3 regions of the Comamonas sp. Z3 genome follow, and region 3 is predicted to be linked to each of the others. Evidence: predicted binding sites of a transcription regulator. Region 3 holds the regulator's gene; each other region holds the start of a gene.
What was found. Region 3 encodes sigma-54, which starts transcription at its own class of promoters, with help from an activator protein. Its sites were predicted from a motif close to TGGCANGNAANCTGCTTT; they were not measured.
Positions count from the first base shown of each region.

Region 1: the regulator sigma-54 is predicted to act here: its motif matches at 1,933-1,950, upstream of FSY59_RS03285 ([protein-PII] uridylyltransferase).
Region 2: the regulator sigma-54 is predicted to act here: its motif matches at 2,385-2,402, upstream of FSY59_RS05345 (CmpA/NrtA family ABC transporter substrate-binding protein).

Region 1 is NZ_VOQU01000001.1:679,896-684,069, forward strand. Features, by position in the region: gene FSY59_RS03285 ([protein-PII] uridylyltransferase) at 1-1,809, opposite strand, end outside; gene map (type I methionyl aminopeptidase) at 2,000-2,812, opposite strand; gene purL (phosphoribosylformylglycinamidine synthase) at 2,992-4,174, shown strand, end outside.
Region 2 is NZ_VOQU01000002.1:145,043-149,216, forward strand. Features, by position in the region: gene FSY59_RS05330 (tripartite tricarboxylate transporter substrate binding protein) at 1-529, shown strand, start outside; gene FSY59_RS05335 (DUF2809 domain-containing protein) at 593-967, shown strand; gene FSY59_RS05340 (nitrate regulatory protein) at 974-2,305, shown strand; gene FSY59_RS05345 (CmpA/NrtA family ABC transporter substrate-binding protein) at 2,559-3,830, shown strand; gene ntrB (nitrate ABC transporter permease) at 3,858-4,174, shown strand, end outside.
Region 3 is NZ_VOQU01000004.1:680,696-684,869, forward strand. Features, by position in the region: gene FSY59_RS15290 (S41 family peptidase) at 1-904, shown strand, start outside; gene FSY59_RS15295 (RNA polymerase factor sigma-54) at 908-2,509, opposite strand; gene lptB (LPS export ABC transporter ATP-binding protein) at 2,655-3,437, opposite strand; gene lptA (lipopolysaccharide transport periplasmic protein LptA) at 3,434-4,090, opposite strand.

The DNA of each region.
Region 1 (4,174 bases), on a different contig from region 3:
GGCGCTCCAGACCTTGGGGCTGGTGCCGCGAATGTCGGCCACCGTCAGCAGGTACAAGGCGGTGAGCTTGCGCTCGTTGCCGACGCGTTCGGCAAAGGCGCGAATCACATCGGGGTCGGACAGATCCTGCTTCTGGGCCACCTGGCTCATGGTCAGGTGCTCGCGCACCAGAAACTCGACCAGCTCCGCATCGGCCTTGTCGATCTGGTGGGCACGGCAAAAACGCTTGACTTCGACGGCACCGATCACGGAGTGATCGCCGCCACGGCCTTTGCCGATGTCGTGGAAGATAGCGGCCAGATACAGAATCCAGGGCTTGTCCCAGCCTGCGGCAAGCTGGGAGCAGAACGGATACTCATGGGCATGCTCGGCCATGAAGAAGCGTCGCACATTGCGCAGCACCATCAGGATATGCTGGTCCACGGTGTAGACGTGGAACAGATCATGCTGCATCTGTCCCACGATGCGTCGGAAGGGCCAGAGATAGCGGCCCAGTACCGAGGTCTGATTCATCAACCGGATGGCGTGGGTGATACCGCGCGGCTGCTGCAGGATTTTCATGAAGGTGGCGCGATTGACCGGGTCGCGACGGAAAGCACTGTCCATCACATCGCGGCTGGCATACAGCGCTCTCAGGGTGCGCGTCGACAGACCCGTCAATCCTTCATGTTGCTCGTACATGAGAAAGGTTTCGAGAATGGCATGCGGATCGCGCTCGTACAGATCGTCGCTGACCACTTCGATGGTGCCGGCCTTCTCGCAAAACCGATCATTGAGCGGAATCAGTTCGTGTGAGCCGGGGTTCAGGCGCTCCTCGATGCTCATGCGCACGATCTGGCACAGCTGGGTCACCGCCTTGGCGGCCCAGTAATAGTGGCGCATCAGGGTCTCGCCAGCGCGCATGGCCAGCTTGCGCCCCTCCGGCGTGGTGGAGCGATAGCCGAAGGCTTCGGCCACGGCGGTCTGCAGGTCAAAGACCAGCCGGTCCTCATGGCGACCGGCGGTGGCGTGCAGGCGGGCACGGATCAGGCTGAGCAGGGATTCGTTGGATTCGAGCTGCTGGACCTCGAAATGGGTGATCAGGTCTTGCTCGGCCAGCTCATGCCAGCTGTTGCCGAAGCCTGCGGCCTTGGCCAGCCAGAGCATGGTGTGCAGATCGCGCAGCCCGCCGGGCGATTCCTTGCAGTTGGGCTCCAGCGAATAGGGCGTGAAGTCGTATTTGGCGTGGCGCTGGCGCATTTCCAGCAGCTTGCCTTCGACAAAAGCCTTGGGATCAAGTTGCGCGCGAAACGCCTGCTCGAAGTCGGCAAACAAGGCCTTGCTGCCGGTGATGCGGCGTGACTCCAGCATGGCGGTCTGTACCGTCAGGTCCTGCGCGGCCTCCTGCAGGCATTCGGCAATGCTGCGCACGCTGGAGCCGATTTCCAGGCCGACATCCCAGCAACTGCTGATGAACTGCTCGATGCTGGCCGCCAGTTCCGCAGCCGGCTGTGCACTGCTTTGGGGCAGCAGCACCAGCACATCGATGTCCGAGTAGGGAAAGAGCTGGGCTCGCCCATACCCCCCCACGGCCAGCAGCGCCGCGCCTTGCGGCATCTGCGCACGCTGCCAGAGGGTGCGCAGAAGACCGTCGGCGAGTTCACTGAAATGGTGCAGCACTCCGCGCACGCTGCGTCTGCCCAGCGTAGGGTTGCGCAGCAAGTCCATCTGCCGGGCCTTGGCCTCGCGGTATTGCTCGCGTAGGCCCTGTAGCGAGGAGAGGTCGGAGACGTCGGCAGAGTTGGCGTAGGAGTGGGCAGAGGAGGTCATGCGCAGTAGAAAAAAGCGTTTCAACAGGGCAAGTGCTTGAGCGTCACCTTAACCCAACTGACTTGGGCTTGAGGCCTGTGATGGCAAAAAGATGAGCGCATGGCGCTTGCAGCACAAGGTCTACAAGCAAAAAATATGCCGCATCCAGCATTGGCCGGATGCGGCATGCAGGTCAGCGGCAGCAGCGCGCTCAGGTGCGGATGGCCGTGATGAAGTCGGGCGGGGTGGGCGAGCCATCGGACCAGGTCAGCACGTCATAGCCGGTCTTGGTGACGGCCAGCATCAACTCCCATTGGGCAGTCAGGCTGCGGTCCTTGGTGACGACGGTCCAGCCGTCGGGCATGGCCTTGATGTCGCGCTTGCCCAGATTCAGCATGGGCTCGATGGTGAAGACCATGCCTTCTTCCAGCACCACGCCTTCGCCGGGGCGGCCATAGTGCAGCACCTGGGGCTCGTCGTGGAACACCTTGCCGATGCCGTGGCCGCAGTACTCACGCACCACGGACAGGTTGTTGCTCTCCGCGTAGGTCTGGATGGCGTGGCCGATATCGCCCAACGTGGCACCGGGCCTGACCTGGGCGATGCCCTTCCACATGGCTTCGAACGTGAGCCTGGACAGGCGCTTGGCGGCAATCGTGCCTTCGCCAATGATGAACATGCGGCTGTTGTCGCCGAACCAGCCGTCTTCGGTGATGATGGTCACGTCGACATTGACGATGTCGCCCTTCTTCAAAGGCTTGTCGTTGGGGATGCCGTGGCACACCACATGGTTGACAGAGGTGCAGACATAGGCCGGGTAGGGCGTCATGCCCGGGGGCTGATAGCCCAGGCAGGCCGTCTTGGTGCCTTGCTCGGCCATGCGCTTGGCACACAGATCGTCGATCTGCTGGGTGGTGATGCCGGGCTTGATGTGGGGGGTGATGTAGTCCAGCACATCCGAAGCAAAGCGGCCTGCAACGCGCATGCGCTCGATGTCTTCGGGAGTCTTCAGTGTGATGCTCATGGCCGCAATTATCCCATTGCGCGCTTGAACATGCAGGGCTTGTGGGTGTGAGCATTCGGACTAACCCCGAGGCACGGTAAAATCCGAGGCTCACCGAATTCAGCGCTTTGGCCCGGTCCTCTCAGGCAGAGGATTGGCCAGGACGCTTTTCAACAGCCTTCACATAAACAGGCCGCCACGTGACATTGCATCTGACACAGTTTGAGGGTGGAAACGCCCTGAGCTCGTTCCGCGCCCAACAGCTTCTGACCGATCTGGTCGCCATCCACCCCAAGATCACCGGCGTATCTGCACGCTTTGTGCACCTGGTTGCCACCGAGGGCGCAGTTGCGCCCGCATTGCAAGAGCGCCTTTCGGCGCTCTTGACTTATGGAGATCCCTACAAGGGCAGCACTGAAGGCCTGGCCTTCATCGTCACCCCCCGTCTGGGCACCATCTCGCCCTGGGCTTCCAAGGCCACCGATATCGCCCGCAACTGCGGCCTGAATGTGTTCCGTGTGGAACGCATGACCGAGTATCGCGTGGACATGAAGTCCGGCCTGCTGGGCGGCAAGCCCGAGCTGTCGACAGAGCAGACCGCTCAGATCGCCGCTTTGCTGCACGACCGCATGACCGAGTCCGTGTTTGCGACACGCGCAGAGGCCGAGCAACTGTTCACTACCCTGGCGGCACAGCCCATGGAGTTTGTGGATGTGCTGGGCGGTGGCCGCGCAGCGCTGGAAACCGCGAACAAGCAATGGGGACTGGCCCTGGCTGAAGACGAGATCGAGTACCTGGTCAACGCTTTCAACGACCTCAAGCGCAATCCCACGGACGTGGAGCTGATGATGTTTGCGCAGGCCAACTCCGAACACTGCCGCCACAAGATCTTCAACGCCAAGTTCACCATCGATGGCGTGGAGCAGGAAAAGTCGCTGTTCGGCATGATCCGCAATACCGAAGCCTGCTCGCCCCAGCACACCGTGGTGGCCTATGCCGACAACGCTTCCATCATGGAAGGCCATGAGGTCGAGCGATTTGTCGCCAAGTTCGATGCCAAGGCAGACGCAATCAGCGCGCCCAGCTATCAGAAGCAGGCGGCTACCAACCATGTGCTGATGAAGGTGGAAACACATAACCACCCCACGGCGATTTCGCCCTTCCCCGGCGCATCGACCGGCAACGGCGGCGAAATCCGTGACGAAGGCGCAACCGGCCGTGGCTCCAAGCCCAAGGCCGGCCTGACCGGCTTCACCGTCTCCAAGCTCTGGGGCAGCGAAGTGGGCAAGCCCGAGCACATCGCCAGCCCGCTGCAGATCATGATCGAAGGCCCTCTGGGCGGTGCGGCGTTCAACAACGAGTTCGGTCGTCCCAATCTGACCG
Region 2 (4,174 bases), on a different contig from region 3:
CTATGCCAAGGCGCATCCAGGCAAGGTGGAATACGCTTCTGCCGGCAATGGCACGCTCAACCATCTGTTGGGCGAGATGCTGAAAAAGCAGAAGAACGTGAGCCTGCTGCATGTGCCTTACAAGGGGGCGTCGGCAGCCGCCACCGATGTGGTGGCCGGCCAGTTGCCGGTGACCTTTGGCAGCTTTCCCGGCGTGATGCCTTTTGTCAGCAGTGGCAAGCTGCGCGTGCTGGGCGTGGCGTCCGACAGGCCGACATCGCTGGCACCCGAGATACCCGTGCTGGGCAAGGGCCTGGCCGTGATCAGCTGGTACGGCTTGTTTGCACCGGCCGGTACGCCGCAGCCGGTGGTGGACAAGCTCCATCAGGCAGTGCAGACCGTGCTGGCCAGGCCCGAGATGGCAGAGCGCCTCAAGACTCTGGGCGCCGAGCGCGTGGAGTCCACGCCGCAAAGCTTCAAGGCCATGCTGCCGGCCGAGCTGGCGTACTGGAAGCAGGTGGTCAAGGACTCCGGCGCGCATATCGACTGAGGGGACGACAGCTTGTTGATACATCTGGCCGCTGGCGGATCCTTTCGTCGCTCACGGACGGGGTTGACCCTGCTCATTGTGGCGGTCATCGCCATCGGGCTGGCCTCGCGCCGGGGCTACGTGCCCTTTCCCGCCGTGCTGGGCAACTATCCGGGCGATGCGCTCTGGGCCTGGGTGGTGCTGCTGTGCGTGGCCTGGCTGCGGCCGGCCATCACGTGCGGCAAGCTCATGGCCTGGACCCTGGTCATCGCCTTTGCCATCGAGTTTCTGCAGCTCTATCAGGCCCCCTGGATGCAGGCCCTGCGCGCCAACAAGCTGGCCTATCTGGTGCTGGGCAATGGCTTCGATCCCCTGGATCTGCTGGCCTATGTCGTGGGAATCGGTGTGGGCGCCATGGTGGACCAGCTCTGGCAGAGGCGGCAGCGTCGCCTCGCCTGAGATGGCATGAATCGTGCTGATCGTCGATGGCATCAACATGACGACAAGCACTACCCCATGAAAACGCCTCTGCACTATCTGGTGGCTGCAAGGCAAAGCGAGATTGCCGAGCTGGAGCAGATCAGCCGCGCCAGCAGCCTGGTGGCGAGCATGTCCGAGCTCGTCCATGCGCTGCAAAAAGAGCGCGGTCTCTCGAATATCTTTCTGGTCAGCGGCGGCGCACAGGCGCAGCAGAGCCTGCTCGACCATGGCCTTCATGTGGACCAGGTCATGGGGCGGGTCTGTCTCGCCCTTGAAGAGCTGGGCGCGCGGGCGCCGGGTGCGCATGGCGCTCGCTTGTTCAATGCGATCGCCAATGCGCTGCAAGGCTTTGAAGCCCTGCCGCTGCTGCGCCGTCGGCGCAATGCGCTGCAGCTGAGTGCCGAGGACTGCACGCAGGCGCTGATCCGCATGATTGCGGCCTGCCTGACCGTGGTGTTCGAGGCGGCGGACAGCGCTTGCGATCCCGATATCGCGAAATTGCTGGTGGCGGTGTTTCATTTCATGCAGGGCAAGGAGCTGGCGGGCCAGGAGCGCGCCACAGGGGTCGCGGCGTTTACCGCAGGGGTCGGCAGGACAGAGCGTCAGCGCCATTGGCTGCATCTGATCGAGTCGCAGGAGCGCTGCTTTCAGGTGTTTGCAGACTTCGCCAGCCCCTCGGGGATGGAGCGCTGGCAGCAGCAATGCGGGGCCTGTCCCGATATGACGGTGATCGAGCGGCTGCGGCGCCTGGGCTGCACGGCCGGGGACGGCATGGCGCTGGACTGCAGCCTGAGCTCGCCATGGTTCGAAGCCTGTTCCAGCCGGCTCGATGCCATGCACCAGATTGAGGCATTCCTGGCCGAGGAGCTGCAGGCCCAATGTCTGCGCAAGCTGGAGCAGGCCGGTGCCGCTCTGAGTCAGCAAAAGGCGCTGCTGGAGATGCAGCCGCAGCCTGGGACTCGCGCCGAAGCGGCTGCAGCCTTTCTGGGAGCCACGCAGCCAGCCGCCTTCTTGCCTGCTGAGGGCGCATACGGGCTGCAGCTCGAGAAGAGCATCGTCTTGCTGGTGCAGGAGCAGTCCATGCGCCTGCAGGACATGCAGACCGAAATCGACAAGGCGCGCGCCACGCTCAAGGAGCGCAAGACCATAGAGCGGGCCAAGGGCGTGCTGATGAACTACCGCCAGCTCAGCGAGGGCGAGGCCTACAAGCTGATCCGCCAGACGGCCATGAACCAGAACCGGCGCATGCTGGATGTGGCCGAGGCGATTCTGGCCACAGTGGACCTGCTGCCTGGCAGCACCAATTCATCGCTTTGACAGCGTTGTGTTTGTTGCGCTGCACCAAATATGGGCCAAAAACCGGGGGGCAAAGCCTGCTCCACCTCTGATCAGGGGCTGGCATGGTTTGTGCATGACTGTTGATGTCAAGCAGACCAAAGGCGGTCGCGCTTAAAGCGTTATTACGAGTGACCTGGGACAACGGCGTCCTTTTCTCCTCACACCCGAGGAGGGAAGGGCGCCTTTTTGTTTTCCGGATCGCCTTCACCACGATTCTTGATGGAGTTTTCTCATGAGCCAGCGCCTTTCTTCGACTACTGCTCCCGCGCCGGAGCCCGTATCTGCCGGTGGCCGGCGTGAGTTTCTGCGCGTGGCCGGTGCCGCGGCACTCTATGGCACGCTGGGCCACCATGGCGCCTGGGCCGCAGGCTCCGACGCGCCGGAGAAGAAAGAGGTCAAGATCGGCTTCATCCCGCTGACCGATTGCGCCAGCGTGGTCATGGCCTCGGTGCTGGGCCTGGACCAGAAATACGGCGTGAAGATCGTTCTCAGCAAGGAGGCGAGCTGGGCCGGCGTGCGCGACAAGCTGGTCAACGGCGAGCTGGACTTCGCCCATGTGCTCTACGGCCTGGTCTACGGCCTGCACCTGGGCGTGGGCGGCCCCAAGAAGGACATGGCCGTGCTCATGGGGCTGAACAACAACGGCCAGGCGGTCACGCTGTCCAAGGCCCTGGCCGACAAGGGGGCGGTCGACGGAGCCAGCCTGGCCAAGGTCATGGCCAAGGAAAAGCGCGAATACACCTTCGCCGGCACTTTCCCCACCGGCACCCACGCCATGTGGATGCATTACTGGCTGGCGGCAGCAGGCATCAACCCTTTGTCCGAGGCCAAGCTGATCACCGTGCCGCCGCCCCAGATGGTGGCCAATATGCGTGTGGGCAATATGGATGGCTTCTGCGTGGGCGAACCCTGGAACCATCGCGCCATCATGGACGGCATAGGCATCACGGCCAATACCACGCAGGACATCTGGAAGGACCATCCCGAGAAGGTGCTGGGCACCACGGGCGAGTTCGCGCAGAAGAATCCCAATACCTGCCGCGCCGTGATGATGGCGATTCTCGAAGCCGGCCGCTGGATCGACGCCAGCCTGCAGAACAAGACGAAGATGGCCGAGACGGTGGCCCAGAAGTCCTATATCAATACCAGCGTGGACGCCATCAACCAGCGCATTCTGGGGCGCTACCAGAATGGCCTGGGCAAGACCTGGGACGACCCCAACCACATGAAGTTCTTCAACGACGGGGCCGTGAACTTCCCCTATCTGTCGGACGGCATGTGGTTCCTCACCCAGCACAAGCGCTGGGGTCTGCTCAAGGCCCATCCCGACTATCTGTCCGTGGCCAAGCAGATCAACCGCATCGACCTCTACCAGCAGGCGGCCAGCCAGCTCAAGGTCAGTGTGCCCAAGGATGTGCTGCGCAGCAGCAAGCTCATGGACGGCGTGGTCTGGGATGGCAAGAACCCGGCCCAGTACGCTGACGGTTTCAAGATCAAGGCCTGAGGCCGCCCCACCTAACGGAGAGACATCATGGTCAGTGCCGCACTTCATTCGCCGCTGGAACTCGATCCCCCGCATGACCCCCAACTGGCCGCTCTGGCCGCCAACGATGCACAGCTGGAAACTGCAGAAAAGACCGCTGGCAACGCAGATATTTCAAGGGCTGAAGTGAAAAAAGATACCGGTGTCGTCAGGGCATCCCCGGCGGTGATCTCGACCCCGCCCGGCCACTGGCGCCGGCACGCGGAAGCGTTTGCCGGCCAGGTATTGCCGCCGCTGCTGGGGCTGGCGCTCCTGGTCGGCCTGTGGTCGCTGGTCTCCAGCACCACCGGCAAGAGCATTCCGAC
Region 3 (4,174 bases):
CTTCATCCTGCAGCGCGGCGGCGCACAACTGCCCGTGCAAAGTCTGACCAGCACCAATATCACCAACACCCCGGTGCCGCAATCGCGAGTGCTCACGCTAAACAGCGGTGCGCGTGCTGGCTACATCGTCTTCAATGACCATGTGCTGCCCGCCGAAGGTCAGCTGGTCACCGCCATTTCCAATCTGCGCAACCAGAACGTGAGCGATTTAGTGCTGGATCTGCGCTACAACGGCGGTGGTTTTCTGTTCATCGCTGCAGAGCTGGCAACCATGATTGCGGGCAGCACGCAAACGGCTGGCAAGACTTTCGAGACGCTGCAATACAACGCACGCCGCAGCGCAGAAACGCAGGTGACGCCGTTTTATGGCAGCTCCTGCTTTCCCATCAACAACGAATGCAGCAATATTCAGCCCTTGCCCACACTCAACCTGAAGCGGGTGTATGTCCTAGCGCAATCGGGCACGTGCTCGGCCAGTGAGGCACTGATCAATGGCCTGCGCGGTGTGGATGTGGAAGTCATCCTGATTGGAGGCACGACCTGCGGCAAGCCTTATGGTTTTACGGCCAAGGACAACTGCGGCATCAGTTACTTCCCTATCGAGTTTGCCGGTATCAACGCCAAAGGCTTTGGCGACTACGCCGACGGTTTTACACCGGGCAATGGTCCAACACAGCGCTATGTGCCCGGTTGCAGCGTGCCCGATGATTTAGACCATGCACTGGGTGACCCGCAGGAAGGCATGCTGGCTGCCGCCATGAACCATATCAGCACGGGCTTGTGCCCCGCTCAGCCTTTTGCTGCCACAGCCCGCAAGCGCAGTGTCAGCCCTGATCCGAATGCTGCGCCTCTTACGCTCCGGCGCAACCCGGCACGCAACAACCGCCTGCTGCTGCCGCACTAAGTCTTAGAGCGCCTTGCGCAGCGTGGTCGTCGGTATCTTGAGCTGCTCGCGGTATTTGGCGACAGTGCGGCGCGCACACTCAATGCCCTGCTCCCTGAGCATGTCGGCCAGCTTGGCGTCCGACAGCGGCTTTCTGGCATCTTCGGCATCGACAAACTGTTTGATCAGCGCACGTACGGCCGTGCTGGAGGCACTGCCGCCGGTTTCCGTGCCCAGGCCCGAACCGAAGAAATACTTGAGCTCGAAAGTACCTTGGGGCGTGGCCATGTACTTGGCCGTGGTCACGCGGCTGATGGTGGACTCGTGCAGGCCCAGCGTGTCGGCGATATCGCGCAGTACGAGCGGGCGCATGGCCAGCTCGCCATGCACAAAGAAGTTCTTCTGCCGCTCCACGATGGCTTCGGAAACACGCAAGATGGTGTCGAAGCGCTGCTGGATGTTCTTGATGAACCAGCGCGCCTCCTGCAGCTGCTGCTGCAGCGCCGCATGACCGTCGCTGTTCTTGTGGCGACGCAGCACTCCGGCATAGATGTCGTGCACGCGCAGACGCGGCATGACCTCGGGGTTGAGCTGCACGGAAAAGTCTGCCCTGCCCGAGCCGGCCCGCACCGGGCGCACGATGACATCGGGCACCACGATATGGCGCTCCACGTCGACAAAGCGGCGCCCCGGACGCGGCTCCAGCCTGGCGATCAGGGCCATGGCCTCGCGCAGCTGTTCCTCGCGCGCGCCGCACAGGCTGGTGAGCTTGCGCAGATCGCGCCGCGCCAGCAAGTCCATGGGCTGCGCGCAGATGGCCTGCGCCAGCAGCAGCCGGTTCATATGCGCCTCGGTCGTGCCCTCGTCCTCGGCCGTGCGGATCAGGTCGCGCAGCTGCAGCTGCAGGCACTCGGCCAGATCGCGCGCGCCCACGCCCACCGGCTCCAGGCTTTGCAGCAGCTTCAGCGCAATGGCAAAGTGCTGCTCCAGCTCCTCGCGCTCTTCCAGATCGTCGCCGGCCAGGCTCTGCGCCAGCTCCTGCAGGGAATCCTCGAGATAGCCGTCGTCGCTGAGCGACTCGATGAGAAAGCGCAGCGCCGCCGTGTCTGCCGCGCCCAGATGCAGGCTCAGCGCCTGACGATGGAGAAAGTCGGTCAGGCTCTGGTGCTCGCGCGCCAGATCGATGGCATCGGTTTCGTCATCGCCATCGCGGTTGCGCGTGGAGCTGCTGGCCGAGGGCGTATCCCACTCGCTGCTGGATTCGCCGCCCCATTCGCCGTCCTGGCCGTCCATGCCGTCGGCCTCCCAGTTCAGGGTTTCCGGGGTTTCGGGGCTCGGTGCTTCCGCTACTGTTTCAGTAGCTAATTGCGCTTGCGATGCTTCTTTTTCAGCATGAATACTATCTGAAGTACTGTATTCACTGGCGCTACTAGCTACATCTAAAGGAGCATCTCCCGCAGTTTCGGCCTCATCGCCCGCACGCTCCAGAAAAGGGTTGTCGACCAGCATCTGCTCGACTTCCTGCGCCAGCTCCAGAGTGGAGAGCTGCAGCAGCTGAATGGATTGCTGCAGCTGCGGCGTCAGTGATAAATGCTGCGAAACGCGTAGCGAGAGACCTGGCTTCATCGAGGCGCGGCTCCCAGACAATCATTGCAAACGCGCGCAGTGCTATGGGTTTGCCGCCGGGCTGCCCCAGGGCAAACCCCGGCGCAGACGGCCAGGGCCCCTTCTGGGGGCAGCGACCATACAAAGTGAGGGAGCGTGGGGGTCATCACATTCTGAAATGTTCGCCCAGATAGACGCGGCGCACATCGGCGTTCTCCACGATCTCCTCGGGCGTGCCTTCGGCCAGCACATGGCCGTCGCTGATGATGAAAGCGTGGTCGCAGATGCCCAGCGTCTCGCGCACATTGTGGTCGGTAATCAGCACGCCGATGCCGCGCTCCTTGAGGAAGCCGATGATGCGCTGGATCTCGATCACCGCAATCGGGTCGATACCGGCAAACGGCTCGTCAAGCAGGATGAAGCGCGGCTGCGTGGCCAGGGCACGTGCGATTTCCACGCGCCGGCGTTCACCGCCGGACAGCGCCAGCGCCGGCGACTGGCGCAGATGCTCGACGCGCAGCTCCTGCAGCAGGCCCGTGAGGCGCTTTTCGATCTCGCCCTGCGTCAGCGCCTTGCCCTGCTCGTCCTTTTGCAGCTCCAGCACGGCGCGCACATTGTCTTCCACGCTGAGCTTGCGAAAGATGGAGGCTTCCTGGGGCAGATAGGACAGGCCCAGGCGCGAGCGCTGGTGAATCGGCATGCCGCCCACCGGCTGGCCGTCGATGAAGATCTCGCCGCCATCGCTGCGTACCAAGCCCACGATCATGTAGAACGATGTGGTCTTGCCCGCACCGTTGGGGCCGAGCAGACCGACCACCTCGCCTTTTTGCACGGACAGCGATACATCCTTGACCACCTTGCGGCTGCCATAGGACTTGGCCAGATGCTTGGCCTCCAGGCGGCTGTCGGACTCGCCGCTGCGGCTGCTGGAGAAGGTCGGCTCGCTCATTTCTTCTCGTCGGCTTTCTCGCCGCCCAGCGTCATGCTCGGGCGCAGCTGGGTGGCAGGTGTGGCGAGCTTGGGCTGTGCGCCCGGCGTACCGTCCTTGGGCGCCATGATGGCGCGCACGCGACCGCCCTGGCCCACGGAGGAGCTAGGCAGGCCGCCGCTGGTCTTCTGACCATCGACGGTATAGACGTCGGTGATGTTGTTGTAGACGATGATGGAGCCCGTGACCTGGTCGCTGAGCTGGCCACCACGGTAGCGGCGCATCTCGCCACGGCGGATGAACTTGACGATATCGGCCTTGCCGTCGTATTCGATGACTTCGCCTTCGCCTTCGATGAACTCTTCGGGCTGGCCGGCCAGGGTGTCGCGCTTCTGACGGAAGAAGGCACGCTTGCCGGGTTCGGCCTTGATCACCCCGTACTGATAGCCCTCGGCATCCTGACGCACATCAAGCTGGGCGCCGCGCAGCACGATGGAGCCCTTGGTCATCACCACATTGCCGGTGAAGACGCTGGTCTGCTGCAGCTCGTCGTGACGAAGCGCATCCGCCTCGATATTCATGGGCTTGGCGCTGTCGGCCTTTTCGGCATGGACCATGCCGGTCGCTGCTGCCAGGGCGCAGGCCAGCGCAAGAGGTAGGAGTGTTTTTTTCATGGAAGGCACGTTTCTTGCATCCATTGTAGTCATTCCCTTTTTGCAACTTGCGTAAAAACCACCCACAAAAAAGCCCGCGCTACG